DNA from 3 places in the Pseudovibrio sp. Ad5 genome. Region 2 is predicted to be linked to each of the others. Evidence: predicted binding sites of a transcription regulator. Region 2 holds the regulator's gene; each other region holds the start of a gene.
What was found. Region 2 encodes LexA, which represses DNA repair genes until DNA is damaged. Its sites were predicted from a motif close to TGTTCNNNNTGTGTTCNG; they were not measured.
Positions count from the first base shown of each region.

Region 1: the regulator LexA is predicted to act here: its motif matches at 4,209-4,226, upstream of parE (DNA topoisomerase IV subunit B).
Region 3: the regulator LexA is predicted to act here: its motif matches at 1,609-1,626, upstream of PsAD5_RS28435 (ImuA family protein).

Region 1 is NZ_LMCH01000015.1:391,741-402,532, reverse strand. Features, by position in the region: gene PsAD5_RS10380 (inorganic phosphate transporter) at 312-1,802, shown strand; tRNA gene PsAD5_RS10375 (tRNA-Pro) at 2,158-2,234, opposite strand; tRNA gene PsAD5_RS10370 (tRNA-Pro) at 2,257-2,333, opposite strand; tRNA gene PsAD5_RS10365 (tRNA-Pro) at 2,355-2,431, opposite strand; gene PsAD5_RS10360 (tetratricopeptide repeat protein) at 2,822-3,718, opposite strand; gene parE (DNA topoisomerase IV subunit B) at 4,312-6,402, shown strand; gene PsAD5_RS10350 (DEAD/DEAH box helicase) at 6,610-8,043, shown strand; gene PsAD5_RS10345 (GGDEF domain-containing protein) at 8,154-9,212, shown strand; gene PsAD5_RS10340 (TfoX/Sxy family protein) at 9,226-9,636, opposite strand; gene tenA (thiaminase II) at 9,752-10,411, opposite strand; gene PsAD5_RS10330 (HesB/IscA family protein) at 10,454-10,792, opposite strand, start outside.
Region 2 is NZ_LMCH01000025.1:257,742-268,533, forward strand. Features, by position in the region: gene PsAD5_RS13475 (ComEC/Rec2 family competence protein) at 1-1,777, shown strand, start outside; gene lexA (transcriptional repressor LexA) at 1,673-2,395, opposite strand; gene PsAD5_RS13490 (molybdopterin molybdotransferase MoeA) at 2,645-3,859, opposite strand; gene moaC (cyclic pyranopterin monophosphate synthase MoaC) at 3,856-4,359, opposite strand; gene trpC (indole-3-glycerol phosphate synthase TrpC) at 4,417-5,208, opposite strand; gene trpD (anthranilate phosphoribosyltransferase) at 5,222-6,259, opposite strand; gene PsAD5_RS13510 (SurA N-terminal domain-containing protein) at 6,405-8,291, opposite strand; gene tpiA (triose-phosphate isomerase) at 8,537-9,286, shown strand; gene secG (preprotein translocase subunit SecG) at 9,409-9,774, shown strand; gene PsAD5_RS13525 (CTP synthase) at 9,954-10,792, shown strand, end outside.
Region 3 is NZ_LMCH01000006.1:55,668-66,459, forward strand. Features, by position in the region: gene PsAD5_RS03735 (lipopolysaccharide biosynthesis protein) at 1-1,404, opposite strand, end outside; gene PsAD5_RS28435 (ImuA family protein) at 1,629-2,585, shown strand; gene PsAD5_RS03745 (DNA polymerase Y family protein) at 2,482-4,038, shown strand; gene PsAD5_RS03750 (error-prone DNA polymerase) at 4,108-7,461, shown strand; gene PsAD5_RS03755 (TfoX/Sxy family protein) at 7,568-7,927, shown strand; gene PsAD5_RS03760 (hypothetical protein) at 8,005-8,433, opposite strand; gene PsAD5_RS03765 (YchJ family protein) at 9,006-9,485, opposite strand; gene PsAD5_RS03770 (FAD-dependent oxidoreductase) at 9,588-10,700, shown strand; tRNA gene PsAD5_RS03775 (tRNA-Gly) at 10,776-10,792, opposite strand, start outside.

The DNA of each region.
Region 1 (10,792 bases), on a different contig from region 2:
TGACTAGTTACTTCTCCAAAGTTTATAGGTAATTTTAACTTGAAATATACCGGAGACAAAACTAGTTTGCGCGCGAACTGAGCGTTCACTGGAAATAAAAGCGCTTGAAGGTAACTTTAATACACAAAGTTCCTCGAGTGCTTTTCTGGTGCCCGCTCATTTGAGGGCAACACTGCCACATTCAATGATGTGCGCTCGCCCGCCTTTGTCCTGTGATGAAGGGTGGGTGCAAAATTGTAGTCAGGCGTTATGCTTGCTGCCAGGTGCATGAGAAACTACGCGAAGAAGACGCGGCGAAAAAAGTATACAGCATGTCTAACCTTAGAAAAAAGCCTACTCTAGACAAAGACTTAGATAAGTTTTCCAGGCTAGAGCTGGCCGGCAACGCAATGGCACGTCCATTGGTTGCTCCTGCGGTCGCATTTGTTTTTCTAATGTTCGCTATGGCGATGGCTGGTTTTTATGTCTCTGACCATCCAAACGCTATTATTATTGTTGCTGCTGCAGGTATTGGTGCCTATCTGGCGATCAATATCGGTGCAAATGATGTAGCCAACAATGTGGGCCCATCTGTTGGCTCAAAGGCTCTTACCATTGGCGGCGCCTTGCTGCTTGCTGCCATTTTTGAGAGCGCTGGCGCTTTGATTGCCGGTGGCGACGTCGTGAAGACCGTCTCCAAGGGCATTATCGACGCAACGCAAGTGACAGATTACACAGACTTTGTGAAGCTGATGCTCGCGGCGCTGATCTCTGCGGCTGTCTGGCTGAACCTTGCAACATGGATCGGCGCTCCCGTCTCCACCACCCACTCTATCGTTGGTGGTGTGATGGGCGGCGGTATTGCTGCTGCTGGCTTTGGCTCTGTCAGCTGGGGTACTATGTCCGGCATTGCTGCAAGCTGGGTCATCTCCCCGGTTCTTGGCGGTATTATTGCGGCCTTGTTCCTGGCCTTCATCAAATCCTTCATTATCTACCAGCAAGACAAGATTGCTGCTGCCCGTCGCTGGGTGCCGCTGCTGATCGCGATTATGGCGGCTGCGTTTGCTACTTATCTAGCAATGAAAGGCCTGAAGAAGATCGTAAAGATCGACATTGAGGTTGCTCTGCTGCTTGGCGCAATTGCCTTTGTTGCTGCACTGGCTATTTGTCGTCCGTTAATCCGCAAGCAGTCTGAAGGTATGGAAAACCGGAACCAATCCCTGCGTATCCTGTTCCGCTGGCCTTTGATTTTCTCCGCAGCACTTCTTTCCTTCGCCCACGGTGCGAACGATGTTGCGAATGCGATTGGTCCTCTTGCTGCGATCGTGCACACCGTTCAGGAAGGTGGCATTGCGAAAGCTGTGACAATTCCTCTCTGGGTTATGCTGATCGGTGCGTTTGGTATTTCTTTCGGTCTGATGCTGTTTGGTCCTAAACTGATCCGCATGGTCGGCGAAAAGATCACCAAGCTGAACCCGATGCGCGCTTATTGTGTCTCCCTATCTGCTGCGATAACAGTGATCTTTGCTAGCTGGCTGGGACTTCCGGTGAGCTCTACTCACATTGCAGTTGGCGCAATCTTCGGCGTTGGCTTCTTCCGTGAGTGGTACACAATGAAGTCCAAACGCCGTATTGCTTTCGTGAAAGAAAGCACCGGGATGGAAAGCTATAAGCAAAACACTGTGAAAGAAGACGAAAAGCGCCGCATGCTGGTGCGTCGCTCGCACTTCATGACCATCATTGCGGCTTGGGTAATTACGGTTCCGTTGGCCGCAATCCTGTCAGCCGCTCTGTTCTACGTGCTGGATCTCTTCGTGTTCTAAGTAGGTTTCACAGCTGTACGATTTAAGAAGCCCGGAGGCCCTCGCCTTCGGGCTTTTTCTATGTGCGCATTGGCTGTAGTTTTATTGTAAGGATTGCAGCTTCTCAGTAGAGCATTTTAAAGGGGCCGTAGAGCGCTAGCTTGCACTTAGGGTGACCTATTGTCGAGACTGAATGAGGAGCGCTGCCAGCAACCTTCCCTGCCCGTTTTAATCAAAGAGCGGTGCTGCTGAATGAGACGTGTGACAGTAGATGCAAATGGAGCGCTACTTTGTGCAGATTTGAGGGCACAAAAGCATAAAAGGCAGCGATGCTGACTACTTAAATTATGAAATTTAGGGGAAGAAGAAGGGAAGATGGTCGGAGCAGCAGGATTCGAACCTGCGACCCTCTGGTCCCAAACCAGATGCGCTACCAGGCTGCGCTATGCTCCGAACTAATCTTCGGGTCGATAGATGGTCGGAGCAGCAGGATTCGAACCTGCGACCCTCTGGTCCCAAACCAGATGCGCTACCAGGCTGCGCTATGCTCCGATCTATCTTCGTGTTGATGAATGGTCGGAGCAGCAGGATTCGAACCTGCGACCCTCTGGTCCCAAACCAGATGCGCTACCAGGCTGCGCTATGCTCCGATCTCATCAACGTGACGCCCCGCGGCGTCTTGTTGAGGCAGGTATATAGGCAGAGTTTTAAAGCTTGGCAAGCGTGTTTTATAGTTTTTCCCAAATCATGCGAGAAAATTTCAAAAACTGCATCCTGCTGTTGAAAAGACTGAAATTTCAGAGGCTTAAACAATGTGCGTGAAGACTGTGAAAATTTTAGCTTTTCTGCGACATGCAGGCAAAAAAAGAGGGTGAGCGCAAAAGGCTCACCCCAAGTACATTCCAGAGACCCGCAATCGGGGTCTACAATCGCCAAACAGAGGTCAATAACAAAACTTGAATATTGAACTCATGTTTTAAATCGCAGAAACAACCTGAGTGGTCAAGTCATATTTTAAAAGAAAATCAGAAGAGAGTGGATTAGTTGCTTGAAGCAATCACGTGGCCGCGCTTAACCAGCCATGCATCTGCCCATTCAGCAGAATTGCGACGCTCTTTTTCTGAGGCGAGAGAAAATGCCTTCTCGTGGAGAGAGACGATCCATGCATCATTATCACCGCCAACCACTTGCCGGCGTGCCAGGGTCATCCATTTGAGGCCTGTCATGCGTGCGGTTGTCAGTTCTTCTGTAAAGTACAGCAGTTCACCAAATTTGGCCTGCGCTCCGACATGGCCTTTTACGGCTGCGAGCTTCAACCAGCGGGCAGCCAGACGGCGATCATAATCTGGCAGCTTATCGTTGAGATACATGATGCCGAGATTGTACTGCGCATCCGCATCGCCAAAGTAGGAGGCAGCGTAAGTGAACACCTCACGTGCTTTGTGCGTGTTCTGTTTAACCGGGCTGTCGCCAATACCTGTCAGGAAGTAGCGACCCAGTTCAACAAGAGCGCTTGCGACAAATGGGGCTGAACGTGCTTTGGGGCCATCGGAAGAGTATTCGCGCACGACCTGGGAAAAATACTGGAACGCCTGAAGATCATCTTCCGGCACACCGTCTCCTTCCGCGTACATCCTGCCGAGCTTCCAGGCTGCCATAGCCTGTCCGTTTTCAGCAGCGTAGCGAAGTGGAGAGAGTGCCTTGTCTTTTTCACCGGAGTAGTAAGCGCGGGCCCCTTCCCTCAAGGCTTGCTGAGGAGTGACATTTGCCATCTGATTGACGGCAGCCATTGCACTTGCGCTTTTGTTGGTATCCAGAGCATATGCACTGTTGAGTGCGAGAAGAGTAAGAACCGAGGCGCAGCTCAAGCTTGTTACAAGACGCGTCAACGCATTGTGGTGCGTTCCCATTTCATCTTTAAACAGAGCTTTTATCAAAGTGCCTCACTTGACCACTGCCTACTTGTCAGTGGTTCTGACTTCTTATCTTTTCATACCGTCGTTGCGTGATCAGGCTATGAAAGGAAAAAATGTCAATTTTGTTTCCAAAGGTGACATACCTTCAAATTGTCACAAATGATCTTACAAATGCCTAGCTTTCTATCTGATTGACAAAAATCCTACACAGTTCGACCATCTCTCAAACATGGACAAGGCAAACTATCCAATTTGCTATTCATGAACCAGTGTCAGTTTCCACCATTCGGGTCAGCGCAAAATGCTGTTGCATGCTCGCAACAATCTGCAGCAGATGACGTAACTGCCGTGTGTATGTCCGGTGTAAAGTTTTGATCACAGGCCTTGGGGCAATCACAAATGCCATTTGTATTTTCGCCGCGAATGGCGCATATGGCATCAGATGCCCGCTTTTGGTGGGGTTCGGCACATTCAGGTAAGCGAAAAGGCGTATGTCTGGCGCTTACCCACAAGGAACAAGAGTAGAACTCCGGCAGATCTTTGCCCTTTTCTCTCAGTCCTGCAAGACTGCCGTTTGATTCGAGACTATTTAAGCGCAAGACCAAAGAGGTACGATGAGCACGCCTGATGATCTGTTTGCAGATGTTACCAAAAGCATGGATGAGCTGACATCCTCTTCTGGCAGCACTGAGAAGAAACAAGCACCAGCCGCAAGCGCACCGACCTCACCTGCAAAGCCATCATCCGCAGGCAGGGCCGCTTCTGTCGGCGCTGAGGGTGATTACACCGCAGCTGACATTGAAGTGCTTGAAGGCCTGGAGCCTGTGCGTCGCCGCCCGGGAATGTATATTGGCGGCACGGATGAAAAGGCGCTGCACCACCTGTTCGCTGAAGTGATTGACAACTCCATGGATGAGGCCGTTGCAGGCCACGCTAGCTGGATTGATGTCTCTCTGGGCGATGATGGCTACCTGACCATTACTGATAATGGCCGCGGTATCCCGATTGATCCGCATCCTAAATATAAAGACAAGTCCGCGCTGGAAGTCATTATGACGACCCTGCATGCCGGCGGTAAGTTTGACAGTAAAGTCTATGAGACCTCTGGTGGTCTTCATGGTGTGGGGATTTCCGTTGTCAACGCGCTTTCTGAGGAGCTGGTTGTTGAGGTTGCGCGTAACCGCAAGCTGTATCGCCAGACGTTCCGTCGTGGCCTTGCTGATGGCGGTCTTGAGCTGGTTGGTGATGTTCACAACCGCCGTGGCACCATGGTGCGGTTTAAGCCGGATGCGGAAATATTCGGCAAGACGCTCAAGTTTAAACCTGCCCGTTTGATGAAGATGGCGCGTTCCAAGGCCTACCTGTTTGGCGGTGTGGAGATTCGTTGGCGCTGTGCCAAGGCTCTTGCCGATGAAGCCAATGGAGTGCCTGAGACTGCGACTTTCCATTTCCCTGGCGGCCTGAAGGATTATCTGGAAGAGGCTCTTGGTAAAGAGCGCCGCGTTACTGACGAAGTTTTTGCAGGCCGGACACAGGCGACAGGTAAGCATGGCTCAGTTGAATGGGCTGTTGCCTGGTTTGCTGGCGACGGGTTTGTCAACTCTTACTGTAACACTGTTCCAACACCTGAAGGTGGGACGCATGAAACGGGCCTGCGCTACGCCCTGCTCCGCGGCCTGAAAGCCTATGGCGAGCTGATTGGCAACAAGAAGGCTTCCATTATTACGGGTGACGACGTTTTAACGTCAGCAGCTGGTATGCTTTCTGTGTTCGTGCGCGAGCCTGAGTTTGTTGGTCAGACAAAAGACAAGCTGGCCACGAATGAAGCAACTCGCATCGCTGAAAATGCTGTCCGCGATGCGTTTGACCACTGGCTGACCGCTTCTCCTAATCAGGCAAACAAACTGCTTGAGTGGGTGGTTGATCGTGCTGAAGAGCGCTTGAAGCGTCGCCAGGAGAAGGACGTCGCGCGTAAAACTGCAGTTCGTCGCCTTCGTCTGCCGGGCAAACTTGCAGATTGCTCAACAAGCAAATCTGATGGCACTGAACTGTTTATCGTGGAGGGTGATTCCGCGGGTGGCTCAGCAAAACAAGCTCGTAATCGTGCGACACAAGCTGTTCTGCCCTTGCGCGGCAAGATTCTGAACGTTGCGAACGCTGGTCGGGACAAGCTGGTCGCAAACCAGCTGCTGTCTGATCTCATTCAGGCTCTTGGGTGTGGGACGCGATCCAACTACGATGACAAAGATCTGCGCTATGAGCGTATTGTCATCATGACTGATGCGGACGTTGATGGGGCGCATATCGCAGCCCTTCTCATCACATTCTTCTACAAAGAGATGCCGGATCTGGTCAATAACGGTCACCTCTACCTTGCTGTTCCTCCGCTGTATCGGATCAGTCAGGGTGGTAAGACGCTTTATGCCCGGGATGACGAACATCGTGAGCAGCTTTTGAAAACCAGCTTCAAGAAGAATGGCAAGATCGAAATTGGCCGCTTTAAGGGGCTTGGTGAGATGTTGCCTGCTCAGCTGAAGGAAACCACCATGGATCCGAAACGTCGGACGCTGCTTAAAGTGGTTGTTGGCGAGGATGAAGTGAGTGAAACCCGCAATGCGGTTGAGCAGCTGATGGGCAATAAACCTGAGGCGCGCTTCAACTTTATTCAGGAACGAGCAGAGTTCGCGACTGATCTGGATATTTAAAAGACACTTAATTCTGAATAGTTGCTGAGTTTTGCGTAGGTTATAACTCGGCAACCTTGGCATAACTTGAAGGAATATATCGGTTATACCGCAGAATTTATTGACAACGCTGCTTAGAAATGTAGTGTTCCGCCAAACTGGTTGGAGAAACCTGTAACTCATACGGCTTCCAGCTTCTCTCCTCAATTATCGTAAAGAACATGAAATATGTCGTTTTCCACTCTCGGACTTAGTGAGAAAGTTCTCGCCGCTGTAGAAGCCTCTGGCTATACAGAACCGACTGCCATTCAGGCAGGCGCCATCCCTTACGTTCTCGAACGTAGAGATGTCCTCGGGATTGCTCAAACTGGAACCGGGAAAACGGCGAGCTTTACGCTGCCGATGATTACTCTTCTGGAAAAAGGCCGTGCGCGCGCCCGGATGCCAAGAACTCTTATTCTTGAGCCGACCCGTGAGCTTGCAGCGCAGGTAGAAGACAACTTCAATCGATATGGCGTCAATCACAAGCTGAACGTCGCACTGCTGATCGGCGGCGTTTCCTTTGCTGAGCAGGACCGCAAGCTTGAGCGTGGCGCTGATGTTCTGATCGCAACACCTGGCCGCCTGCTTGATCATTTCGAGCGCGGTAAGCTGCTACTGCAGGGCGTTGATATCCTCGTGATCGATGAAGCCGACCGCATGCTGGACATGGGCTTCATTCCAGACATCGAGCGCATCTGTAAGCTTATCCCGTTTACGCGTCAGACCCTATTCTTCTCAGCAACTATGCCGACTGAGATTCAGCGTTTGACTGACACGTTCTTGCAGAACCCTGCAAAGGTGGAAGTGGCGAAAGCTTCTACAACTGCGGATACTGTAACGCAGCGCATTGCGGCGGCTGATGCGGAAGACTACGAGAAGCGCGCGAAATTGCGCGAGCTGATCGAAGGTGCTGAAGATCTGCAGAATGCGATCGTGTTCTGTAACCGCAAACGCGATGTAGCTACCCTCTTCCGTTCGCTTGTGCGTCATGAGTTTTCTGTTGGTGCACTTCACGGTGACATGGACCAGCGCTCTCGCATGACCATGCTGGACAACTTCAAAAAGGGTCACATCAAGGTTCTGGTGGCCAGTGATGTTGCTGCACGTGGTCTTGACATTCCAACCGTGAGCCACGTCTTTAACTTTGATCTTCCTATTCATGCAGAAGATTACGTCCACCGTATTGGACGTACCGGGCGTGCGGGCCGTGAAGGTACTGCGATTTCCATTGTGACGGGCAAGGACCAGAAAGCATTGCAAGCGATTAACGACGTGATTGGTAAAGAGCTCGAGTGGGTCGGAGAGCCGGTTGATTTCTCCAAGCCTGCCGATGACAAAAAGTCTCGCCGCCGTTCTACCCGCACTCCAAAAGAAAAAAGCCGCTCACGCAAGCCTAAGGCTGAAGTTCAGGAAGCAGCAGTTCAGGAAACCGAATCTGTACCAGCTGGCCTTGAAGAGCAACCTGTGGTTCCAATGCACGCTGAGCGTCGTGCTGCTCCACCTCGTCCAAGAGGCGGTCGCCGCGCTAATCAACCTAAAGATGATGCGATTTTCCGTAATGCAAGCCACGTTCCGGCCTTCCTGCTGCGGGAAACTCGTTCCAAAGTTCAAAGCCGATAGCCCATTTTCCTGAGGTTAACCACTGGTTAGGTATATCCCATTAAATAAGCTAATGTTAAATTAGCTTATTAATTATGGGGTAGCCCTTTCCGTGACGCGGTGATGCAATCATGAGTCAAGAAGACGAGTTCAAGCGTACGATTGTTTATGCAGACAGTGCGCTCGATTACATCAAGACGAATAAGCTTCCAGCGTTTCCACGCAACTATGAGCTGTGGTATTCTTACGCTTCCGGGTTTAACCGGGCCCTGAACCGGACCATCAATAAGATTCTTGCCCGTGATGGCAAAATTTCTCCTGAAGAGACTCAGAAGATCTATAACCGCTTTTTGTCGCCGAACCGTTTGGGTGAGCGCATTGACGAAGTTGGCGACAAGATCTCCGAGGAAGTTCGGGAATTAATTTCTGCGCTTGATAAAGGAACACTCAAAACCACCGAATACGGTGAAGAGCTGGCCCGTACGTTGAGCGCTCTTGAGAACGTCAGTGATCGTTCTCAACTTTCCCAACTTGTCATTCATCTTGCAAAACTGACCACTGAGACCGCTGAGAGCAATCAAGAGCTTCGCGAACAGCTGGTTGATTCTCGCCGTCAGATCGGCGTCTTGCAGGAAGGATTGGAGGCGATCCGTTATGAATCGCTCACCGATGAACTGACCACACTGAACAACCGCAAGCATTTCGATCAGAGTCTTGTGCGTGCGGTTAAAGAGACTGAGGAGAGCCATGCTCCCCTCTCCTTGTTGATTTCAGATATCGACCACTTCAAGCAGTTCAATGACAACTACGGACACCAGACCGGCGACCAGGTTCTTCGACTTGTGGCGCTGGCGGTGAAGCAGAATGTCAAGAACAACGATATTGCGTGTCGTTATGGTGGTGAAGAGTTTGGCATCATTCTGCCAAGAACCACCATTGAAGATGCAAAGGTGATTGCGGAGAAGATCCGTAAGAACGTTGTGGCGAAAGAACTCGTGAAACGTTCCACCGGTGAGAACCTTGGTCGCATAACGATCTCTATTGGCATTTCAACTTTCCGGCCTGGCGACAGTGCAGAAAGCATGGTGTCTCGTGCGGACCTTGCGCTTTATGCTGCCAAGAAAGCAGGCCGCAACCTCGTGAAAGCTGAGGAAGAGAAGAAGATCCCCAGCGTGACACAGGTTGCTTAAGCAGCACTAATTTTTAAAATAGAAACGTATTCGAGACGGCAGATCGTATGATTGCCGTCTTTTTTTGTCGGCTATCCAAGGCCGAAGAGGCTTTCGCACTCTCCTTGGCTTGAGCAAGTTGGCGAATTGCCTTCGCAATCCATCGTGTCAGCTGGACTTCATCCTCGACAATATTCAGCGGAACCGAATAGAAGTTCGTCGGGAAATATTCTCCAAAACACTGATGAATGTAAGGCAGCTGGCCAGTCAGCAAAAAATCAGCCACGTTATTGGATCCCGCTTTGAGATAGAGTGACTTTTCGCGAACAAGGGCAAACATTTTGCCATTTGTATAGTATCCGTGACCACCAAACATGGGGCGGCAACGGATATTCTTCAGGAATACCGGGCGTTTATCAGATAGAAAGAATGAGGATAAAGACATAAGCAATCACCAAAAGATATAAATATATTGAAAGCTTGCAATATTCAGTCGAAGACCGACAAGATTATTGCTTGTTTCATCCACTCACAGAAATGTGATGTGTTCTTTTGAATGATTATAGCTCGAGGCCCATCTGCCAGAAATTGGCCTCAAGTCTAGTGGCCTCTCTAAATATTCTAGACAATTTGGCGTAGCGTGCCTCAGTCGCATAGAGTGCGCCGAGATCATCGATTTCCTTCACCGCATCAGCGGCGAGTTCCTGATACTCATCACTAGAGTATTCTTTGATCCATTCTGCATATGGATTGCTTGGATCTATTGCCCCATCTTGCTTTGCCAGCTCGGCACCGATTTCACCGTAACCAATAGCGCAAGGTGCGAGTGCGACTTTCAAGTCGAGCATATCGCCCTTCATTGCGGTGTCGAGAACATACCGGGTGTATGCAAGATTTGCTGGCTCTTCCGGAGTTGCGACAATCTCGTTTTCAGACAGCCCCCAACTTTCGCAAAGGCGGATGTGAAGGCCCATCTCTACTTCAAGGATGCCTTTTGCGGAGGAAAGACATTTTCGCATCTGAGCAAGGTCAGTGGACTTGTACATGCCAAGCGCATAAGCGCGGGCGAACTCAATCAGGAAGAGATAGTCTTGGACGAGGTACTTCTTAAACGCTGCAATTGGCAGAGTTCCATCGCCAAGGCCCTGGACAAATTCATGTTTGGTGTAGGAATGCCACGTCTCGAGATTATCGTTTTTCAATGAATTAAAAAGAGACACGGCATCCCACCTATTGCCGTAGCTGCTCAGGCTTGAGCGCTACTAGTTTTTCTGAGCGAACTTTGAAAGATCAGCTGGCAGCAGCTCTACGGATTCGCCGCAGCCGCACGCAGAGACTTCATTTGGATTTTTGAACGTAAAACCAGAGCGGAATTTTGTCGTTTCAAAACCCATTTCCGTTCCAAGCAGATAAAGCGTAGCTGCTGGATCAACAAAAACTTTTACGCCTTTATCTTCAACAACATCATCGCCCGACTTTGCTTCTGTCACCAGATCCAGTTCGTATTCCATGCCCGCACAGCCACCAGTTTTTATGGCGACACGCAAACCGAGTGGATCGGCATCACTTGCTTCAAGCAAAGTACGAATATAATCAGCTGC
Region 2 (10,792 bases):
GTTGCCGCCGGGAGGTGCGGTGCGCCCCGGTGGGTACGACTTTGCCCGCACTGCGTTTTTCAGTGGGATTGGTGCGGTTGGCTACGCGCTTTCCAAGCCGGTTGTTGTGGCACACCTAGAGGGCACAAGTTTTCTGCAAGGGGTGGAGCGTGTGCGCAGTGGGATAGCGCAGCGGATCCGGCGGGTGTTGGATAACAGCGCGGAAAGTGCGTTTGCTGTTGCGCTTCTGGTGGGCAAGCGAGACTACCTTGCCACCGCTGACAAGGATGCGTTACGCAATGCCGGACTTGCTCATGTCCTCGCCATCTCCGGTATGCATATGGGTCTTGTGACCTCTCTGGTCTTCCTTGGTGCCCGCCTGATCCTATCCCTCAGCCAGTCGCTTGCGCTGAAAGGACATATTCACGTTTATGCCAGCGTGGCAGCACTGATTGCGGCGATTGTTTATCTTGGTTTGTCAGGAGCTTCTGTCGCAACGCAGCGGGCTTTTTTGATGGCAGCGATGATTTTATGCGCGGGACTGCTTGGTCGGCGGGCCTTCAGTCTGCGTGGTCTGGCGCTGGCTTGCCTTGTGCTTTTAAGCCTGAGGCCGGAGGAGGTTCTGGCTCCCGGGTTTCAGATGTCCTTCATTGCAGTGCTCGCCTTGCTCTCAGCCTATATGCTTGGGAAGGATTGGTTGCTCGGTGATCGCGATAATTTGCGAAGGAGTAATGCCTCATGGTTTCAAAAGGTTAGTCGTGTAAGTTTAAAGTGGATTCTAGCTTGTGCGTTGACCTCGTTGATTGCAGGTGCTGCTACGGGGCCAGTTGCGGCGATGCATTTTGAGCAGGTTGCGCCTTATGGGGTTCTGGGGAATATCCTTGCTATGCCATTGGTGACTTTTGTGGTTATGCCCCTTGGGTTGTTGAGCCTGCTGGCGATCCCGTTTGGTGCGGATGCGTTCTTTCTGCAAGGGATGGAGGCTGGGTTGGCACTGGTGCTGAAAGCTGCTTACTGGGTGAGCTCACTCAGTGAGGGGCTGACCAGTCTCGGGGTTGCCAGTGCTCCAGGGTATCTGCTCGTGATCCTAGCGATTGTCGTACTGTGTGTGATGCCGCTGCGCCTGAAATGGCTTTCACTTCCGGCATTTACGGTGAGTGTTCTGATGTTTGCCGGTGGCAAGGCGCCTGACCTGATGATTGCGGATGCGGGCAAGCACATTGCTTATTATGGGCAGGATGGTGCGTTTCGACTGACGTCCTCACGTATGTCGTTTGCTGCTGACAGCCTGTTGCGCGCCGGTGGGGTTTCGGCGGGTTCATTCAAACAGCACAAGGTGAGGGCTTCAGATCGGTCCTGTGATGATCGCGGCTGTGTGATTGTGATATTCCCTCAGCAGCCTGCAGAGGGAGGGAGGATAAGCTCTGCGCCGATCCTGTTGGCACAGTCTAAAGTAGTTGAAGTTTTGGAGGCTGACTGCCGTCTTGCCACCATCGTCATCACACAGGCTCAGGCGCCTCCTGCTTGCCGGGCTGAGCTGGTTATTGACCAGAAGGTTTTCGGAGAGCGAGGTTCAGCTTACATCTGGCTCTCTGCTGGTGCTGAGGGCGGGGAAAGAATAAAAAAAGTGCGCTGGGCATATGATGCTCAGCGCAGACCTTGGAATCCAAAATTGCCTCAGGCAACCAATGATTTAATAGCGGCGGAAGAGCGCAATCATCTTGCCTTGAACGTGGACGCGGCCCGGGCCGAAGATGCGAGTTTCGTAGGCGGGGTTGGCCGCTTCCAACGCGACTGAGGCGCCTTTTTTGCGCAGGCGCTTCAAGGTTGCTTCTTCTTCATCAATCAGCGCCACAACGATCTCGCCGTTATCAGCCGTGTCACCACGTTTGATCAACACGGTATCCCCATCAAAGATACCGGCATCGATCATGGAATCGCCTTTGACTTCCAGCGCATAATGCTCGCCACGCCCCATCAGATCAGCAGGCATTGCGATGGTATGGCTTTGTGTCTGGATTGCTTCGATTGGGACGCCTGCAGCAATGCGGCCCATGACCGGGATTTCCAGCGTTGGCACTTCGTCTGGTGATGTGGTGCGTGGAGGTGGCGGCGTTGCGACTTTCTTGCTCAGGGAGCCCTCAATCACCTCAGGTGCAAAGCCTTTTTCCTTGGCGGCAGGCTTCAGGCCCGGAGAAATTGAGTCCGGCAGTTTGAGGATCTCCAGCGCACGGGCTCTGTTCGGCAAGCGGCGAATGAAGCCGCGCTCTTCCAGAGCTGTGATCAGCCGGTGAATGCCGGATTTGGAACGGAGGTCCAGCGCGTCCTTCATCTCATCGAAGGAGGGCGGAACACCGGCTTCCTTCAAGCGTTGATGGATGAACATCAAAAGCTCGTGTTGCTTCTGTGTAAGCATCTTTTATCCCCGTTCGCTCCTAAGGCGCTGATTGAAAGTGAGCGGCCATTCCTGACCAATCGCGGTTTTGTAATTCCAAGAAGCTTAAAGACTTCAACTTCTGCGATTGGAAGGACAAAACACGAACGTACTCTACCTGTTCTCATTGTGTTCTGCAATGGGTTTGTTGAGGTTAAGCCCTGCTAGAACTGGGGGATTTGGTTTCTGGTGGGTGAGTGGGCAGGGGTTGCCCACTTCTGATGACTGGATTTAGCGTAGCTTGAGCAGGTCCACTTTTTCACCTGCCTTTGCAGCTGGTGCGTGTGGTGAGCGAATGATCAGGGCATCTGCTTTTGTCAGCAAGGCAAGCATGGAAGAGTCCTGTTTGCCAAACGGCGTTGCTATCAGATCTCCGTGTTCGTCTGTACTCAGGCTGGCGCGCAGGTAGTCCTGACGCATATCATTTGCAGGCAGATCAGCTGCCAATGTGGCTTTGGTAACGCCTTGATTTGTCACAGAGACCGTGCGGCCTAGCGTCTTATCCAGAAGCGGGCCGAGGAAGAGGAGTGCACATACAAGACTGGAGACTGGATTGCCAGGAAGGCCGAGGACTTTCATCGGGCCAAGGGCACCGGCCATGAGGGGCTTGCCCGGGCGCATGGCGATGCGCCAGAAGCCTAGCTCCATGCCTTCAGCGCCCAGTACGTCCTGAATGAGATCGTGGTCGCCAACAGAGGCACCGCCGAGTGTCACCAGTACATCGGCTTTTGCTTCAATGGCCTGCTTCACGCGTGCCGCGATTTCCTCAGGCTGGTCTGGTGCAATGCCCAGCATCATTGGCGTTCCGCCGCAGTTTCTGACGAATTCTGCAATGCCGACCTGATTGGACGCGATGATTTGATTCGGACCTGGTATCTGACCTGGCTCGACGAGTTCATCACCATTTGCGAGGATCGCAACGACTGGCTTTTTGCGCACTGGCAAGGCTGCGTGGTTCATAGCGCCTGCAAGAGACAGTTCGCGGAAACCGAGTGGGGCGCCTGCCTTCAGGAGGACTTGACCTTCTTTGAAGTCGAGGCCTGCCGGACGGATGAACTTACCAACAGAAACAGCTTCTTCGCAAAACAGGTTATCCCCGTCACGGCGGGCGTTTTCCTGCATCAAGATCGCGTCAGCGCCAGCAGGGACAGGTGCTCCTGTAAAAATACGCAGGGCTTCTCCGGCTTGCAGTGTGCCATCAAAGTTATGCCCGGCAGCGACTTCGCCTATGACCCTCAGAGCTGTCTCTGGATCGACCGTATCAGCGGCTTTGACAGCATATCCATCCATTGCTGAGGCGGAAAATGGAGGCTGCGTTCGTGTTGCGGCAACGTCTTCTGCGAGAATGCGTTCTCCGCTTTCAAGTAATGGAAGGTGCTCAGTGCCGGTCGGCTTCACATCTCTCAGGAGGCGGTCCAGCGCGTCTTCAATACTGATCAAGCTCATTGGGAGTTATCCTCCTCAGCCAGATAGTGTCCGGACTTCCCACCTTTCTTCTCCAGCAACCGGATTTCACCGATCTCCATAGAACGGTCAACGGCTTTTGCCATGTCGTAAATTGTCAGGCAGGCAACGGAGGCGGCTGTAAGTGCTTCCATTTCGATGCCAGTCTGGCCGGATACTTTTGCGAAGACTTCGATCTCAATTCCCGGCAGTTCAGGGTTGGGTGTGAAGTCCACCTGAACCTTGGAAAGCGCCAGAGGGTGGCACAGAGGGATCAGCTCGTGAGTTCTCTTGGCCGCCATGATGCCAGCAATGCGTGCCGTTGCGAGCACGTCGCCTTTCTTGGCGTTGCCTGAAAGGATCATGTCCAGAGTTTCAGGCTGCATTTTTACCTGACCGCCTGCACGGGCAATGCGTGAGGTAACCTCTTTCTCTGAAATGTCGACCATATGAGCCGCACCGCTGTCATCTAAGTGAGTGAGTTTTGGAGAAAGTGCTGACATTGTCTTGCCTCTGGACACAGTTTGTTCAGGTGTCTGCTTTTGCCAAGCAGTTGATTTTTAGCGTTTAAGCAAAGCTTTGGTTGCGGTTTCCACATCTTCCTGACGCATCAGGCTTTCGCCGATGAGGAAGGTGGAGATACCGGAGTTTTCCATTCGGGAAAGGTCTTCCGGAGTGAACAGGCCGCTCTCGCCAACGATGATCCGATCTTGCGGGATCAGTGGTGCGAGCCGTTCGCTGGTTTCCAGAGATGTCTCGAAGGTTTTTAGATTGCGGTTGTTGATGCCAACAAGCGGAGAGGAGAGCTTCAGTGCGCGTTCCAACTCAGCTTCGTCATGCACTTCGATAAGCGCATCCATGCCCAGTTCAAATGCGGCGTCTTCCAACTCTTTGGCCAGTTGGTCGTCAACAGCGGCCATAATGATCAGAATACAGTCAGCGCCCCATGCGCGTGCTTCATGAACCTGATAGGTGTCATAAAGGAAGTCCTTGCGCAGAACAGGCAGAGAGACTTCAGCGCGAGCTGCGACGAGATATTCTGGTTTGCCCTGAAAGGATGGTGTGTCTGTCAATACGGACAAACATGCTGCGCCACCGTTTTCATAGGCTTTGGCGAGTGCGGGCGGGTTGAAGTCAGCGCGGATCAATCCTTTGGATGGACTTGCTTTTTTAACCTCCGCGATCAGGGCGTATTCACCGTTCGCATGCTTGGCTTTCAAGGCATCTGCAAAGCCGCGTGTTGGTGTTGCTGCTTTAATCGCCTCATTCAGATCAGCCAATGAAGTTTGCGCTTTGGCAGCAGCAATTTCTTCACGTTTGTAAGCTTCGATTTTCTTAAGGATATCTGACATGGGATCCGTGGTCTTAGAGTTTCATATTGGCAGCTGTTGCAGCGTCGGAGGCTTCAACAAGTTTGTCCAGTCGGGAAAGGGCTGCACCTTGGTCAATCGCATGCGCAGCCATCTGGACACCCTCAGCGAGGGTGGAGACCTTATCTGCGACGATAAGGGAGGCCGCTGAATTGAGCAGGACGATATCCCTGTAAGCGTTTTTTGCTCCTTGCAGCACTTCGCGCAGTGCCTGAGCATTTTCTTTTGGATCGCCGCCTTTCAGATCTTCTGTTTTTGCAAGCGGTAGGCCCGCATCTTCAGGAGACACTGTGAAGGTGTTGATGTTTCCGTTCTTCAGTTCGGCGACAAAGGTGGTTCCGGTGGTGGTGATTTCGTCCATTCCATCGGAGCCGTTGACGATCCAGGCTTTTTCGGTGCCCATTTCCTGAAGGGTGTTAGCGAGTGGTTCAACCCATTGCTGTGCGAATACGCCTGTCATCTGGCGCTTTGCTCCTGCCGGATTGGCGAGCGGGCCTAGCAGGTTGAAGATTGTTCTGGTGCCCAGCTCAATGCGGGCCGGGCCGACATGGCGCATGGCCTTATGGTGGTTTGGCGCAAACATGAAGCCGATACCGGCCTCATGAATGCAATGGCTGATGCCGTTCGCATCCAGATCCAGATTGATGCCAAGCTCGGCAAGTGCTTCTGCTGAGCCGGATTTGGAGGACAGGGACCGATTGCCATGTTTTGCAACGGTCACGCCACAGCCTGCCACAACAATGGCTGTACATGTTGAGATGTTATAGGAGCCGGATGCGTCGCCACCTGTGCCGACAATGTCGATGGCGTGATCTGGTGCTTTCACCGGGATCATTTTGGCGCGCATGGTTTCTACAGCTGCGGAAATTTCGTCGATGGTTTCGCCGCGCAAGCGCAAGGCCATGAGGAAGCCGCCGATCTGTGCGGGAGTTGCAGCGCCTGACATGATGATCTCGAAGGCCTCACGGGCCTGAGATCGGTCCAACGTGTTTCCGTCAGCGACAATTCCAATGAGATTTTTCAAATTGCTCACGGCGAAAACCCCCTCAATCTCTCAGGTAATTCCTTAGCATACACAAGGGCTAACTATTAGATAGCTTTCGGAGGGCTGTCTAGGAGATAAACAAAAGCCCGCCACACTTATAAGTGTGGCGGGCTTGTTTTCGACAAGGATTTGTCTACTGGCGATCCAGTCCGGTCAGCTGGTTGAAGACTGCCTGATTTACTCGGACACCTTCTGTTTGCTCCAGCTGAGAGATGAACTGGTTGAGCAAGGAACTTTCCAGTGCGCCTGTTAGCTGAGTGTCAATGCGCTGCACGTTTTCAGATTCTGTCATGAAGGCTGGAGACGTCGTGTCGGTGAGGACAAGAAGAATGCGGTCTTCGTTGTTGCCAGGAACCTGAGAGGCGGTGCCTTTTGGTCCGGAAAATGCTGCTGTCACAGCAGAGCCGGAAAGCTCCGCAATGCCGCCGTTGCGGGTGAACGGTGCAGATGTGGCTGTTGTCAGGCCTTCGGCAGTTGCGACTTCGGAAAGAGGCTTTCCTGCTTCGACTTCTGCGATCAAAGCTTGAGCTTTTTCTTCCAGCAGTTCCGCTGTGCGGTTAGCAGTCCAGTCAGCAGTCACGGCTTCTTTCACTTCAGAGAGTTCTCTGTCGCGGGAAGGGGTGACATTTTTCACTTCGTACCAAAGGTGACCCGTGCGGCCGATCTCCAGCGGATCATTTTCAACGCCAACATCGGTTGAAAAGACTGCCGTGGTCAGTGCGCTTGCTTGTGGAAGATCAACAGTTTCACCCGCTTCGTTTTTGCCAGAAGCGTCAAATGAAGGTGTGTTGATCAAAGCCAGATCGAAACGCTCAGCGATTTCTTCAAAGGTGCTGCCGCCTGCGCGTGCGTCTTCGACTTCGTTGAAGAGGTCTTCTACTTCATCGGCTGCGTTTGCCTGAGCAACGATACCGCGTAGTTCGTCTTTAACGTCTTCCAGTGGCTGTACCGCAGCTGCCTTGACTTCTTTGGCAAAGAGAACCGCGTTGGTGAATTGGCCTTCAACGACGTTGCTTGCCTGACCTTCTTTGAGGGCAAAGGCTGCATCTGCAATTTTCTGGTCAAGGAAGCCGGATTTGTTCATGAGACCGAGATCGACGTCTTTTTCTGTCAGATCACGTTCATTCATCAGGTCTTCAAAGGTTTTGCCGGACTCCATCTCAACAACAGCAGCTTCTGCTTCTTGCTTGGTTGGGAAGGAGATCTGGAAGATGCGGCGCTGTTCCTGAGACTGATAACGGTTCTTGGTGCGCTCATATTCCTGAGCGAGTTCCGCTTCTGTCACATTTTCCGGTTTCGCGATCTTGTCTGCTGTCAGCTCGATCAAGGTAGCACTGCGGTATTCAGGCGCTTTGTAATTGCCTTTGTTTTCTTCAAAGAACTTAGCGAGCTCTTCGTCGGTTGGGGCAGGAACGTTTGTCAGGGAGCTTTGCGGCAGGACGAGGTACTCAACAGTGCGCTCTTCCATTGCGTATTTGTCGAAGGCTTCGAGCATTGTCTTTGGGACAACAATGCCGCCAATGATTGCTTCTGCAAGCTGTTGACGCTCTGCGACGAACTGCTGCTGCATCACGAATTCATCTTCGCTTATGCCCAGATTATAAAGTACCTGGCTCAGGCGGTTACGATCGTAGCCGTTTACACCCTGAAATGCAGGTGTTTCCTGAATGGTTTTGACGATAGCTTCATCAGATACACCGATGCGCAGCTGAGATGCTTCATAATCAAGCGCAGCTTCGGCGATGAGGCGGCCCAGAACCTGAGCGGGTACGCCAAATGCAGCGGCCTGTTCCTGAGTGACAGGCTGGCCGACGCGGCGTGACAGCTGGTCGAGCTCGCGTGAATAAGCTCGTTGGAAATCCTGAGCCGAAATTTCTTTGTCGCCAACTGAGGCAACAGATGTGGAGCCGATTCCAGTAAAGACGTCAGCGATCCCCCAAACTGCAAAGCTGAGGACCAGAAGGCCGATCAGCAGTTTTGCAAACCAGGAACCTACGCTATTACGCAGCGCGTCGAGCATAATTTTATCCGTTCTCTTGTTGAAGGCGAGGGACAGTCTCCCCGCGCACACATGCAAGGCCGCCGGATAATAGTGTTCCTTTCGCCCTGGGGCAAGTTTACACGCCATAAAGGCTGTGAGATTCGACAGGAGATACGAAGTTCATCGTACTAGCGGTAATCCGCTATGGGACTTAAGTGTTTTTTCTGCTAGTGAGCACACATTCCATTTGGGAATTTGGAATTCATATTTGGGGAACGGATCATATGACTAATCGGCCACTTGTTGCTGGTAACTGGAAAATGAATGGTACCAAGGCTTCAGCTGCAGAGCTGGAAGCTATGGGCGCGGGATACGACTCAGCACTTGCCGAAAATGTAGAGCTTCTGATTTGTCCACCTGCATTGCTGGTTGCGCAGCTGGCTTCCCAAGACAAAATCGCAATTGGCGCACAGAACTGCCACGCAAATGAGAGCGGTGCGCATACTGGCGATATTTCTGCGGAAATGATCCGTGATGCTGGCGGCAAGTTTGTGATTGTTGGTCACTCCGAGCGCCGCGAAGATCATGGCGAATCTGATGCGGATGTTTGTGAGAAGGCTGAAGCTGCTTACCGCGCTGACCTTGTTGCTATTGTTTGTGTTGGTGAAGTTGAGAGCGAGCGCCGCGCAGGCACAACACTTGACGTGGTTACCAAACAGGTTCTGGGTTCCGTACCAGCAGGCGCAACTGCCGAAAACACTGTAATTGCTTATGAGCCTGTTTGGGCGATTGGCACTGGATTGACGCCAACTCCAGCAGACGTTGCTGAGGTTCATGCTTCTATTCGCGCGACTCTCATCAAGCAGTTTGGTGGTGATGTTGGCGGTAAAATGCGCATCCTTTATGGTGGCTCTGTTAAGCCTACCAATGCAAAAGAGCTGCTTGCGGTTGAAAACGTTGACGGTGCTCTGGTTGGCGGCGCAAGCCTGAAAGCTACGGATTTCCTTGGAATTGCCGAAGCTTATCGCGGCTAATAATAGCCGGTTTTTTATAATATTCTTAGCAGTCCACCAATTTGCTGCGCCTTTAGGGTAGAAAGGCGCAGCAAATTCGGTTAGAAGGCCGACTAACGAATTCATTAAACCTACGGATACCTATGGAAACCGTTCTGATTGTTATCCACCTGATGGTCGTCGTGGCGCTGGTAGCACTGGTTCTACTACAGCGCTCTGAAGGCGGCGCATTGGGTATTGGCGGCGGTGGCGGCGGTGGTGTGATGAGCAGCCGCGGCACAGCTAATGTGCTGACTCGCGGTACTGCGATTCTTGCTGTCTGCTTCTTTGCTACTTCACTCGCTCTTTCTCTGTTGGCTCGTTATGACGAGCGTCCAGGCTCTCTGCTTGATCAGGTTCCTGCCGGTTCAGCAACGCAGGGTACAGAAGGGGGCGCTGGCAATGGTCTTCTTGACCAGCTTCAGCAGCAAAGTCAGCCAACCGGCCCGCAGGTTCCACCTGCTCAGTAATCTGCTGTAAAGCAGAAACAGTTGAAATATACGTCTGACGGCACCGCACACTTGTGCAGTGTCCGTCATTCGTGCGTTCAGACATAACTCAATTATCCAGGGTATTGGATTATCAGGCACCCACCACGGCGTGCTTCCCTATTTGATAAATTCCACCCTTTCAAACGTGGTAGCGATCCATGGCACGGTACATATTCATCACCGGTGGTGTTGTTTCTTCTCTTGGGAAGGGACTTGCCTCCGCAGCTCTTGGTGCGGCTTTACAGGCGCGCGGATATAAGGTTCGGCTCCGTAAACTCGATCCTTATTTGAACGTTGATCCGGGTACCATGAGCCCTTACCAGCATGGTGAGTGTTATGTGACCGATGATGGCGCAGAGACCGATCTGGATCTTGGCCACTACGAGCGTTTCACGGGGCGTCCGGCAAATAAGCAGGACAACATTACCACTGGTCGCATCTATCAGGATATTATTGCGAAGGAACGTCGCGGTGATTACCTTGGCGGTACCGTGCAGGTGATTCCTCACGTGACTGACGCGATCAAGAACTTCGTGCTGGATGGCAACGAAGGGTATGACTTCGTGCTGTGTGAGATTGGTGGCACCGTTGGTGACATTGAAGGTCTGCCGTTCTTTGAAGCTATTCGTCAGCTGGGCAATGATTTGCCACGCGGACAGGCTGTTTACATCCACCTGACACTGCTGCCTTACATTGCAAGTGCTGGTGAAATGAAAACCAAGCCGACACAGCACTCTGTTAAAGAGCTGCGTTCTATCGGTATTCAGCCAGACATTCTTATGGTGCGCTGTGATCGTCAGATCCCTGAGAATGAGCGCCGTAAGCTTTCCCAGTTCTGTAATGTACGCGAAGAAGCTGTTATTCCGGCATATGATGCGAAGAGCATTTATGAAGTGCCGCTGGCCTACCACAAGGAAGGTCTTGATGAGCAGGTTCTGGATGCATTTGGCATCACGGGTGCTCCGGCTCCAGATCTTTCCCGTTGGGAAAGCATTGT
Region 3 (10,792 bases), on a different contig from region 2:
TGGAGTTTCCCGTCTCTTCAATGGCAATATGAATGTGTGCAGGCCAAGGCGCTTGTAGGCGCTGCGATAAAGAATGCATGCTTCAAAAAAGATGACTGATGTGGTCGCCAGAGCAGCTCCATACAGGCCGAAGGCTGGAATAAGTGCTGTGTTGAGAATGAGGTTTACGACAAAGACACTGGCATAGATCTTGGCGCAGGTGTTTTGGTGCCCTGAGAGGGTCAGCAATGCGTCAACCGGACCAACGGATGCACGGGCTAATACACCAATGACAAGGATGTAGAGGATTGGTGTACCTTGAGCAAAATCCTCTCCAAACAATGAGAGGAGGAATGGTCCGACTGCCATGACAAAGCCGCCCATGAGTAGTGTCGGCCAGAAGGTCATTTTAGCAGCACTTGCCACGAAATCCTTGAGACCATCTCTGTCACCAGAGTGGTAAAGACGTGCCATGCGTGGTGCGCTTGCTGCGCGTACTGCGTAATAAACAAAATGCATCAGTGCGAGGGTGCGTGATGCAGCAAAATAAATGCCGACTTGATCTGGTGGGAGCCAGAGGCCGATTAAGATGACATCAGAGCTGGTGATGAGTTGGAAGAAGCCATCAACTGCCAGCATGGGAACTGACACAAGCAGCCATGACTTTATCTGAAGTCTACGTGGAGTAGGATGGCGGACTTTGTTCAGCGAAACTTCCATCATGATCGTCTGAACGAAGGTGATGGTCCAGACGGCTGCGATGGTGACGATGCAAGCTGTGACGGCTGTTGGCGGATAGCCCAGCAACAGCGCGATCAACATGAATGCGAGCACTAGAAGGGGGCGGCCAATAAAATCTGGCAGCATTGCTTTGAGTTGCCAGTCTTGCGCACGGGCAATGCCTTCCAGCATACCGGTGTAGGTGTGCATGGGCAGGCAGATTGCGATGAGGTAAAGCGGCAGGATGTATGCGTTGCCAATGAAATCAGAGAAGGCCCAGGCAATGGCTACACTGATTACTGCAATGGTTGTTGAGCTGAGCAATACAAGGAAACGGGCACTGAAGAGCAAGCCATTGAGAAGCTCGTGTTGCTTCTTCTCCAGATACTCTGGAATGAAACGCAGAAGGGAAACAGAAAACCCGAGCCCTGAAAATACGCTCAGTATGATGACGACCGTCCAGACAACAATGAAGATGCCGTATTCAGAGGCGCCCATCCAACGAGCCAGAAAGACCTGCATGATGTAGGCGAGTGCTGCGCTCCCGATGCGTAAGGCAAAAACGATCAATGCTGAGCGTCGTGCTCCTCCAGCCTCGCCTTTGCTGAAGAGAGTGCCGAGTATTTTTCCAAGAAGCGGCAGCAGTTTTGCATGAGTGCTGCGAGGTAAAAGCACTGCTGACCATTTGAGGAGGAGTTCTTGCACGCGATACGCCTTAATTATTTCTGGTCAATTATTACTAGTATGAAAATTAATATTTTCGGAATGCTGTTTTGTGGTGTTGTCGTGTTGATTGGTCCTTGAGTTAAAACAGAGGCTTAGCTGGGCCTTGAAGGCTCAGAAGCTTTTGTTCTGATACTCTCGCAGTTTTTGATGCTTGACTCCTGTGCGATTTGACGGAATCAATATTAGAACATATAGAGAACAAAATGAAATTTACCGAGAGTGATATGAACGCGAAAACATCGCAAATTGCAGAGCTGCGCCACCGCCTCGCGGTGTTAGAGGGACGCCTCCCTTCTACCGTGCAGCTTGCGCCGGTCCCTGCATCCGCCCAAACTGAGCAGGGACCGGCTCCTCTTGGTGAGGTGCTGAACGCGCACGCTATTCAAAATGATGTAACTGCTCAGAGAATTTTACTAGGCATTCCTAAGTTGGATGGATTATTTGGAAGAAAAGGTCTTCAGTGCGCTTCATTGCATGAATTTTATGCCAGTGAAATGAGACTTTCCGGGGCATTATCCGGTTTTTTGTGTGCTCTCCTGAGTTTGATGAGCAGGCAAAGAGATGGTGCTGTGCTGTGGGTTATTGATAGGGCTGTTCAACGAGAAACTGGTATTCCACACGCTCCGGGACTTGCTCAATTTGGTGTTGACCCAGCTCGTATTGTCTTTGTGCGCCCCAGAAAAACTGAAGAAGTTTTATGGGCGATGGAAGAAGGGGCGCAGTGCTCAACGCTGTGTGCTGTGGTTGGAGAGGTTGCAGGTTCTTTTAGGAGTTTTGATCTGACGGTTACGCGGAGGTTGGTTCTACGTGCAGAACAAACTGGCGTGCCTGTGTTTTGGGTGCGGCATGGTGCCCAAGCTGACCCAAGTGCTGCTTTAAGTCGTTGGCATATTGCGCCTATAGCCTCTCGTTTCTCAGGGGCAGTTCGTGCTCGGAAGGTTATGCCTTCTCGTGCTTTTGTTGGTAATCCAGGCTGGCGGGTGACCTTGGAGAAAAACAGAGATGGCCAATTAGGCTTCTGTGACTTGGAGTGGAACCATGCAAAACGCTGTTTTAATGAAGCGTCAACGTATTCTATGCCTGTGGTTCGCCGAATTAGCAACAGACCGAATTTGTCGGAGAGAGATAGGCGAGTTATGGCTTTGCGAACATGCAGCTAAGCCAATTGTCGCTTACCACAAAATTAAAAATGGTTACCGGCTGAGCTGCGTGAATATTGCAGCGGCGCAGGCTGGTTTGTCTGTGGGAGAGGCGCTTAGTGATGCGAGGGCGCGTGTTTCCGATGTGCAATGTGAAGAGGATATTCCAGAAGCGAATGAAGCGTTACTATCAGCATTGGCTGACTGGTGTGATCGCTATACGCCATTCGTGGCTACTACTGATCCAGATACGTTGTTGCTAGACATTTCCGGCTGCTCCCATCTCTTCAATGGAGAAGAGGCAATGCTCGAAGATTGCTTTAGTAGACTGAGAGTAAAAGGCTTTACTGTGTCTGGCGCAATTGCTGATACTGTTGGCGTTGCATGGGCTATTGCCAGAAATGGGGGAGGTGTTATCGAGCCTGGAGGACAACGGAATGCTTTGGAAACTCTGAGTGTTGAGTTGTTAAGAGTGGAAGAAAGTGTTGTGGCTGCTCTTTCACGTGTAGGTTTAACTGTAATTGGTGATTTATTAGGCAGGCCGCGAGCGCCTTTAGCAAGTCGTTTTGGTACAGACTTGGTTAAGCGATTAGATCAAGCTCTGGGGATGGAAGGGGAGCCAATCTCTCCCAGGCTCTTTACGCCGGACCTTGTTGTTGAAAGACGGCTTTTGGAGCCGATTGGACAGGAAGACAATGTCATTGCCGTTATTCAGTCACTCTCAGAGAACCTGCAGAAGGCCTTAGAGAAGCGTGAAGAAGGAGGACGGGCCTTTGAGCTGGTGTTGTTTCGAGTAGATGGTGTCGTAAACCGTCTTTCTGTTGGAACAAGTGGTCCGATACGTGCACCTGCTCTTATTCTGCGCCTTTTTAAAGAAAAACTGAAGACGGTTGGTGATGAGTTAGATGCCGGATTTGGTTATGATCTTATTCGATTGAGTGTCTTGGAAGCCCAATCATGTTCTGCCGCACAACTGAATTTAGAAGGCCGAAGTAATCAAGACGATGATCTTGCTGAGTTAGTTGATCGACTTAGTGCGCGTTTGGGCATAACTCAAGTTAGCTGTTTCTTACCATGCAACGAACACTTGCCTGAGGTGCAAAGCGCCTTGGTACCTGCGGCTACCGTCTGTGAAAGTGCTCTTTATTGGGCTGAAGCTGAAAATGACTCGAATAGTGACGTTCCGCTAGAGCATCCTTTGAGGATGTTGCCTCATCGGGAGCCTGTCGAGGCTGTTGCTATGGTTCCAGAAGGCCCTCCATTGCGCTTTCGTTGGCGTAAAGCTTCCTATGAAATTTCTCAGAGTGAAGGACCGCAAAGGATTGCTCCTCCTTGGTGGCGTAGTGAAGCAGGCATTCGTGATTACTATCGCGTCGAAGATCGAGAAGGTCGTCGTTTCTGGCTTTACAGAGAAGGTTTGTATGGCGAGCAGAATGAAGTACCTCGCTGGTATCTACAAGGTTTGTATGCCTGAGATGTGAGGCTGTTGAACTGTCATCTTTTGAAGCTAACTTTATATGGTGTCATCATGAGATCTCCCTTGATGCGCAGTTCCGGATATGCGGAGCTTTGCTGCGCGACGAATTTTTCATTTCTACGAGGTGCCTCACAACCTGAAGAGCTTGTTTTTACCGCTAAAAATATAGGCTTAACAGCTCTTGGTGTGTGTGACCGTAACTCATTGGCTGGTGTTGTGCGGGCTCATGTGGCTGCTGATACTGCAAAACTTCGTATGGTTACCGGAGTGCGCCTGTGTTTTGTTGATGGCTCTCCTGAAATTCTGTGTTGGCCAGTTGATCGTCAAGCTTACGGCCGTCTGACTAAATTGCTGACTGTCGGCAAACGCAGAGCTCCGAAGGGAGAATGTTATTTGCGCCTTGAGGATCTTCTGGCTCAGGGAGCGGGTTTTGTTATTGCTCCTATTGTGAAACAGTTGAAAAATGAAGCCAATCTTTTGAAGCTTAGAGCAGTATTGAAAGCATTATTCTCTGTTTTCGGGGAACAGGTTCGTCTCGCCGTTGCATTGACATACGGTGCGAGTGATAGGCGGTTTTTGTTGCAAATGATGGAGCTTGCTAATGAATGTAACATCCACATTCTTGCAGTGAATGATGTACTTTACCATGAAGCTGACCGACGTCCATTACAAGACATTGTGAGCTGTATTCGCCTGCACGAAACGCTGGGGAGTGCTGGTCAAAAATTAGAATCTAACGCTGAGAGATATCTGAAAACTTATGAGGAGATGACATATTTGTTTCAGGATTGTCCTGAAGCTCTAACGGAGTCTTCGAGAATTCTAGATGAGATAGATTTTAGTCTTTCAGAGTTGCGATATGACTACCCCAAGGAAGAAATAGCTTCAGGATTATCTTCTCAAGGAGAACTTGCGCGCTTAGCGGAGGAAGGTGCGCAGAAGCGATATCCTGATGGCATTCCTAAAAGTATAAGAGAGTCAATCGATTATGAGCTGAACTTGATCGATGATCTTGATTATGCCCCATATTTTCTGACAGTTCATGATATTGTAGAGTTTGCTCGCTCTAGGGGTATCTTATGTCAAGGGCGAGGTTCGGCAGCAAATTCTGTGGTGTGCTTTTGCATTGGAATTACAGAGGTCGATCCTAAGCGAGCTGGCTTATTATTTGAACGATTTATCTCTCCGGAACGTAGAGAGCCTCCTGATATTGACGTTGATTTTGAGCATGAGCGACGCGAAGAGGTCATTCAATATATTTATCAGAAATATGGGAGAGAGCGAGCAGGGCTTGCAGCGACTGTGATTACATACCGATCTCGTTCTGCTTTACGGGAAGTCGCTAAGGTTTTTGGCTTGTCAGAGGATGTGGCAGGAACTTTGTCCGGCACGATCTGGGGACGCTCATCTGGGGGCGGTAAAGAAGAGCAAGTGCGTGAGGCTGGTCTCGATCCTCAAGAAGCCGTTGTTGCTCAAGTGCTTAAATATGCCAAAGAATTGATTGGTTTTCCGCGTCATCTTTCTCAGCATGTTGGTGGCTTTGTTATTACTCACGGGCGGTTGGATGAGGTCGTTCCGGTGATGAATGCGGCAATGGAAGATCGGACTACCATTGAATGGGATAAGGATGATCTTGAAGCTCTTAGACTTTTGAAGATTGATGTGCTCGCTCTTGGAATGTTGACTGCTATCCGTAAGGCACTGGATTTATTGAAGGAAAAATATAATCGAGATCTAACAATAGCGACTCTCCCTCCTGAAGAGACAGATGTTTATGATATGATTTGTCGAGCAGATACCCTAGGGGTATTTCAGATTGAGAGCCGGGCTCAAATGAGCATGTTACCTAGGTTAAGGCCGCGTTCGTTTTATGATCTGGTAATCGAGGTTGCAATTGTACGACCTGGCCCAATTCAGGGTGATATGGTGCATCCATATTTGCGGCGAAGGCAAAAGAAAGAAGCAGTTAACTACCCCAAGGAAGAGCTACGAGATGTATTAGATAAGACACTTGGAGTTCCGTTGTTTCAAGAGCAGGCAATGAAAATTGCTATCGTTGCTGCTGGATTTACCCCAGGGGAAGCAGATCGCTTGCGACGCGCTATGGCAACATTCCGCCGTGTCGGAACTATTCAGACGTTTCAAGACAAGATGGTCGATGGAATGGTTGCTCGAGGCTATGAAAAAGATTTTGCAGAACGATGTTTTAAACAGATTGAGGGATTTGGTGAATATGGTTTTCCTGAGAGCCATGCGGCCAGCTTTGCGCTGCTGGTTTATGCCTCTTGCTGGTTAAAAGCGCGATATCCTGATGTGTTTTGTGCTGCCCTGCTTAATTCTCAACCATTGGGATTTTATGCCCCGGCACAATTGGTGCGAGATGCACGTGAGCATGGTGTCGATGTGCGTGAGGTGGATGTCAATCTCTCTGACTGGGATGTTGTTTTGGAGCCTGATGTGCAGGCATGGAGGCGTTTGCATCCGCGACATAAAGAGATGCAGGGCACTATTAAATCTGATCACGCAGTGCGGTTAGGTTTTAGAAATGTCAAAGGCTTAGCCGAAGCTGATATGAAGAAGCTTGTAGCTGCACGAGGTCGTGGATATGATTCTGTGCGAGATCTCTGGTTGAGGACTGATTTGTCGCGTTCCGTCATTGCCAAGCTTGCTGAGGCGGATGCGTTTCGGTCGTTGGGCTTGGATCGACGAGATGCTCTGTGGGCTGCGCAAGGGCTAGAAGCTGGTGGAGCAGCTGAAAGATTGCCTCTTTTTGATTGTGCCGACCTGCATGAATTGCGGCTGGAACCCGATGTTCATTTGCCGCCGATGCTGCTGGGAGAGCACGTTATGGCTGACTATCAAAGCCTTACGCTCTCCTTAAAAGGTCATCCGGTCGGTTTCGTACGGAAGTCGCTTGTGCAGTCTTGCGTTATTTTGTGCGATGAATTGAAAGATTTACGTGCTGGATGCAAGGTTTCTGTAGCTGGGCTCGTTCTTGTGCGACAGCGTCCGGGATCAGCGAAAGGAGTGACCTTCATGACGCTGGAGGATGAGAGCGGCATTGCTAATGTGATTGTCTGGCCTAAATGTTTTGAGAAGTATCGTGCATTAATATTGGGAACGCGATTTATAAAAGTCACGGGCCGACTTCAAAATTCAGAAGGCGTCATTCATGTAGTCGCGGAGCATCTAGAAGACATGACAGATTTGCTTGGGCAACTTTCAGCTGCAAAGTTTGACGATGCTGGCCTTGCTCATGCAGATGAAGTTCGTCGTCCAGTGATTGAGCTTGCTGCGAAAATCCAACCTGGACGAGGTTTGGCGGAGCTGGTGCGGGAAGTGCCTGAAGTGGCAAAAGATTATGCTGAACTTGCGCAAAAAGTGCGACGTACTTTGCCGAAAGGTCGAAACTTTCACTAAGCTACTTATCCTCTTCGCTGAAAAAGGGGGTATTTATGGAGTGAGAGGATCTGACTGCTTAATATTTTAGGGATGAGCCAAGTCGTTATTCAGGAGTAGAAATCTAGTGGCTTATGATGAGGAACTTGGTGATCGGCTTCGTGAGGAGTTGGAAGGCATTATGGGGATTTCGGAGAAGTGGATGATGGGTGGCCTGTGCTTTTTTCTGGATGGAAACATGCTGGCCGGGGCGCATCGTATTAAGAGTGAAGAGGCTCGCTTCATGTTTCGTGTTGGAAAAGACAATGAGGCTGAAGCGCTCGGCCGAGAGGGGGCTGAGATTGTTGAGCTTGGTGGTCGCCGAATGGGGGGATTGGTGTTTGTGGCTGCTGAGGTGTGTGATCAGGCGGCGCTTAGAGAATGGATTTCGCTCTGTATGAGTTTTGTCGCTGGACTGCCAGCCAAACAGTTGAAAGGAAAAGGCTGACGCAGGTTGATCATAATCTGATCGCCTTCAATGTCAGCGCCTTCATATGAGCGTCACAGCTTTGTCGGTTGCTGTTCTTATAGACGCGGGTCTTCGCAAATTTGGACGTCGCCTTTTAGTACTTTTTTGATTTCGTTGAAGGCTCGTTTCATGGTTGTGCCCTTGATCCAGCCAACGACCAACAACCGTAACCCAGGGTTCTTAGGGTGCTTTCCTGCGATGACTTTAACAGCCCAATATCGCCGTCCTGCAAAGCCAGGTTCAACGAGTTTGTAGGCGCGGAACTGTAAGTACTGGATTTCTGATAGGTTTTTTTTAGAAAAACTTTGTAATAGTGTTGTGCAATCTTGATTGGGCTTGCTAATTAGGACTAAAGATCCATCGTTTAAGTGTAGCTCCTTAGTAGATTCATAAATTTCACATCCGGATCCTACAGTATTAGGTGTGTTTTGTATTAGTGATCTCCACTTCATAAACTCCATTCTGTTTGCGTGAACTACGTTCATTTAGATGTTTCCTGATCGATACTCATATTTGTGTGACATACACATATGTACCGATAGTTTGAAATAGTTTTTTTTCTAATTTTAATAAGTTTGGATGTAACGAGGCTTGTCTGAACCTTATCGGCGTTCCGCTAACCCGTTACGCGAAGGCGCCTTTTCCCTACGGAATGTGATTGTTAATGAAGCAACTTAAAGATGTGGGAAACTCGTGCTGACATACCGGGAGTATCGCAGGAATATATGGAAACGATGTTTTCTTGTGTTGGCATCTTATGCTGCTAGCTGATGCAAAATATCTTGGTAAGCCTCAGGTTAGGTTCAATCATTGGTATGATGAGCTGAAAAGGGCTTGTGTGCAGTCGGTGAATGATAAGTCTGAGATCTCTGCTTTTAGACTTTCACGGAGAAGTTTGCCGACCTGGGTGAGGATCGGAACTTGCTTGTAGGGGGAGGTAAAGCCTTATCTGCATCGTGATATGGTTGTTACTGATGTAAGGCGCAGAGAAGTTGACTGTTGCTCTCGCAGCAAGACTGTTTTTACGCTCAGTCGATTTTGGATCAGGCTGTGAGGTTTAGAGGCGGCTGCCTTCTGCCATCGGTTCAACATAATACCAGCGGCCCTTGCGTTTTTTGAAGAGGCTCAGTTCTCTCTGTTCTCCGACTTGGCCATGGGCGAGGTATTTGGCGCAGAAGAGGACGCTGCCTTTTGCATCACCTAGTTGCCCCTTATCGGTGCCCAGAATCTCAAGCCCTATCCATTGAGTTTGGGCAGCATATTCTGCGACCTCAATTGAACTGAAGGTTTTTTGGTAGCGGGGCCACAATGTGTCTTTCAGGTAATCAATGTTTTTTGTGGCATAAGCGCTGTAACGTGAGCGCATGAGCTGCTCTGCAGTCTCGGGTAGGGCCTTGCCTTCCAGAAAAGGCTGGCAACAGATTTCAAAGTCTCTTCCTGATTTGCAAGGGCAAGGTGTTGTCATTGAATACCATCCTTTAGAGCTTGGAAGGCAGCTAAACGACAATTTTAAAGCCAGGTCAAGAAGGGCAAACAAGCTCCTCCAAGAGTGATTAAAGTTCGCCTTACTGGTTCAACGCTCCAACAGCGTCTTTTGCATAAGCTTGCAACAACAAGCCCTGTGTACGGTAGGATGGTAATGCAAAGAGGACGCATTCTGATTGTTGGGGCAGGGCCCAGTGGGTTGACTGCCGCAATTGAGCTGAAGCGACGCGGCTTTACGCCTCGTATCATTGATAAGAACTCGCGCCCTCACGCTCAATCTCGTGCCCTTGCCATTAATCCCCGCACCCTCCAAATCCTGCAGCCATCTGGTGTGGCAGACAAACTGCTGCAAAAGGGATGGCGGATGAATCATGTCCACTTTTGTGGACCAAGTGATGAGCTTTTAGAAGTTGATCTCTCAGACTTAGATGGGCCTTATAATTTTATGCTGGCCCTGCCGCAATATGAGACTGAAACTGTTCTTGAACGACATCTGACAGAGCTGGGAATACCGGTCGAGCGGGAGTGTGAACTCGTCAAGCTAGAGCAGAAGGATGAGGTCGTCACTGCAGTTATACAAACCAGTAGCGGTGACGAAGAGGTACTTCACCCACCCATGGTGATTGGGGCAGATGGTGCACACTCAATTGTGCGTTCGCAAATGGGGTTCACCTTTTCAGGCAGTTCGTATCCGCAAGATTGGGGGCTGGCAGATGTGGAGTTGGAACCGACGCTGACGATGGATGGGCCGACGATGTTTGACAGGTCACCAAATATCTTCGGTGTCATTCCCTTTTCTGCGACACGGGCGCGCATTGTTGCCGATCACTCTGATCCACTTGAGACTATGCCGCCGATTTTGAAAGTTATCAAAGTCAATTGGAAGTCGTCTTTCCGGATCTCTCACCGATTGGCCAATCTCTATCAGAAAGGGCGGGTCTTTCTGGTGGGAGATGCTGCGCATGTGCACTCTCCCTTTGGAGGCAGAGGGATGAACTTAGGGATTGAGGATGCTGCGTGGCTGGCGTGGCAAGTTTCTACCGGGCATACGCATCAATATATGTTGGATCGACGACCCGTTGCTGCGGAAGTTTTGAAGACGGTTGATACCGGCACACGGTTTTTAGCGTCAAACAACACAGCGATCCGTCTGTTCAGGCAAAAGTTTCTGCCGGTGTTGGGACGCACGGATTATTTCCAGGCCCGGTTCATGAATATTATGTCTGCTGAGAACACACCATTTCCTCCTTGGCTTGAAGAGGAATAGTTCGCCTAAAGCTCTGATAGAAATGAAGAACTGCAGATAACAAAAAACCGCCTTGCGGCGGTTGTTTTGTTTTTTTGGAGCGGGCGAGGCGA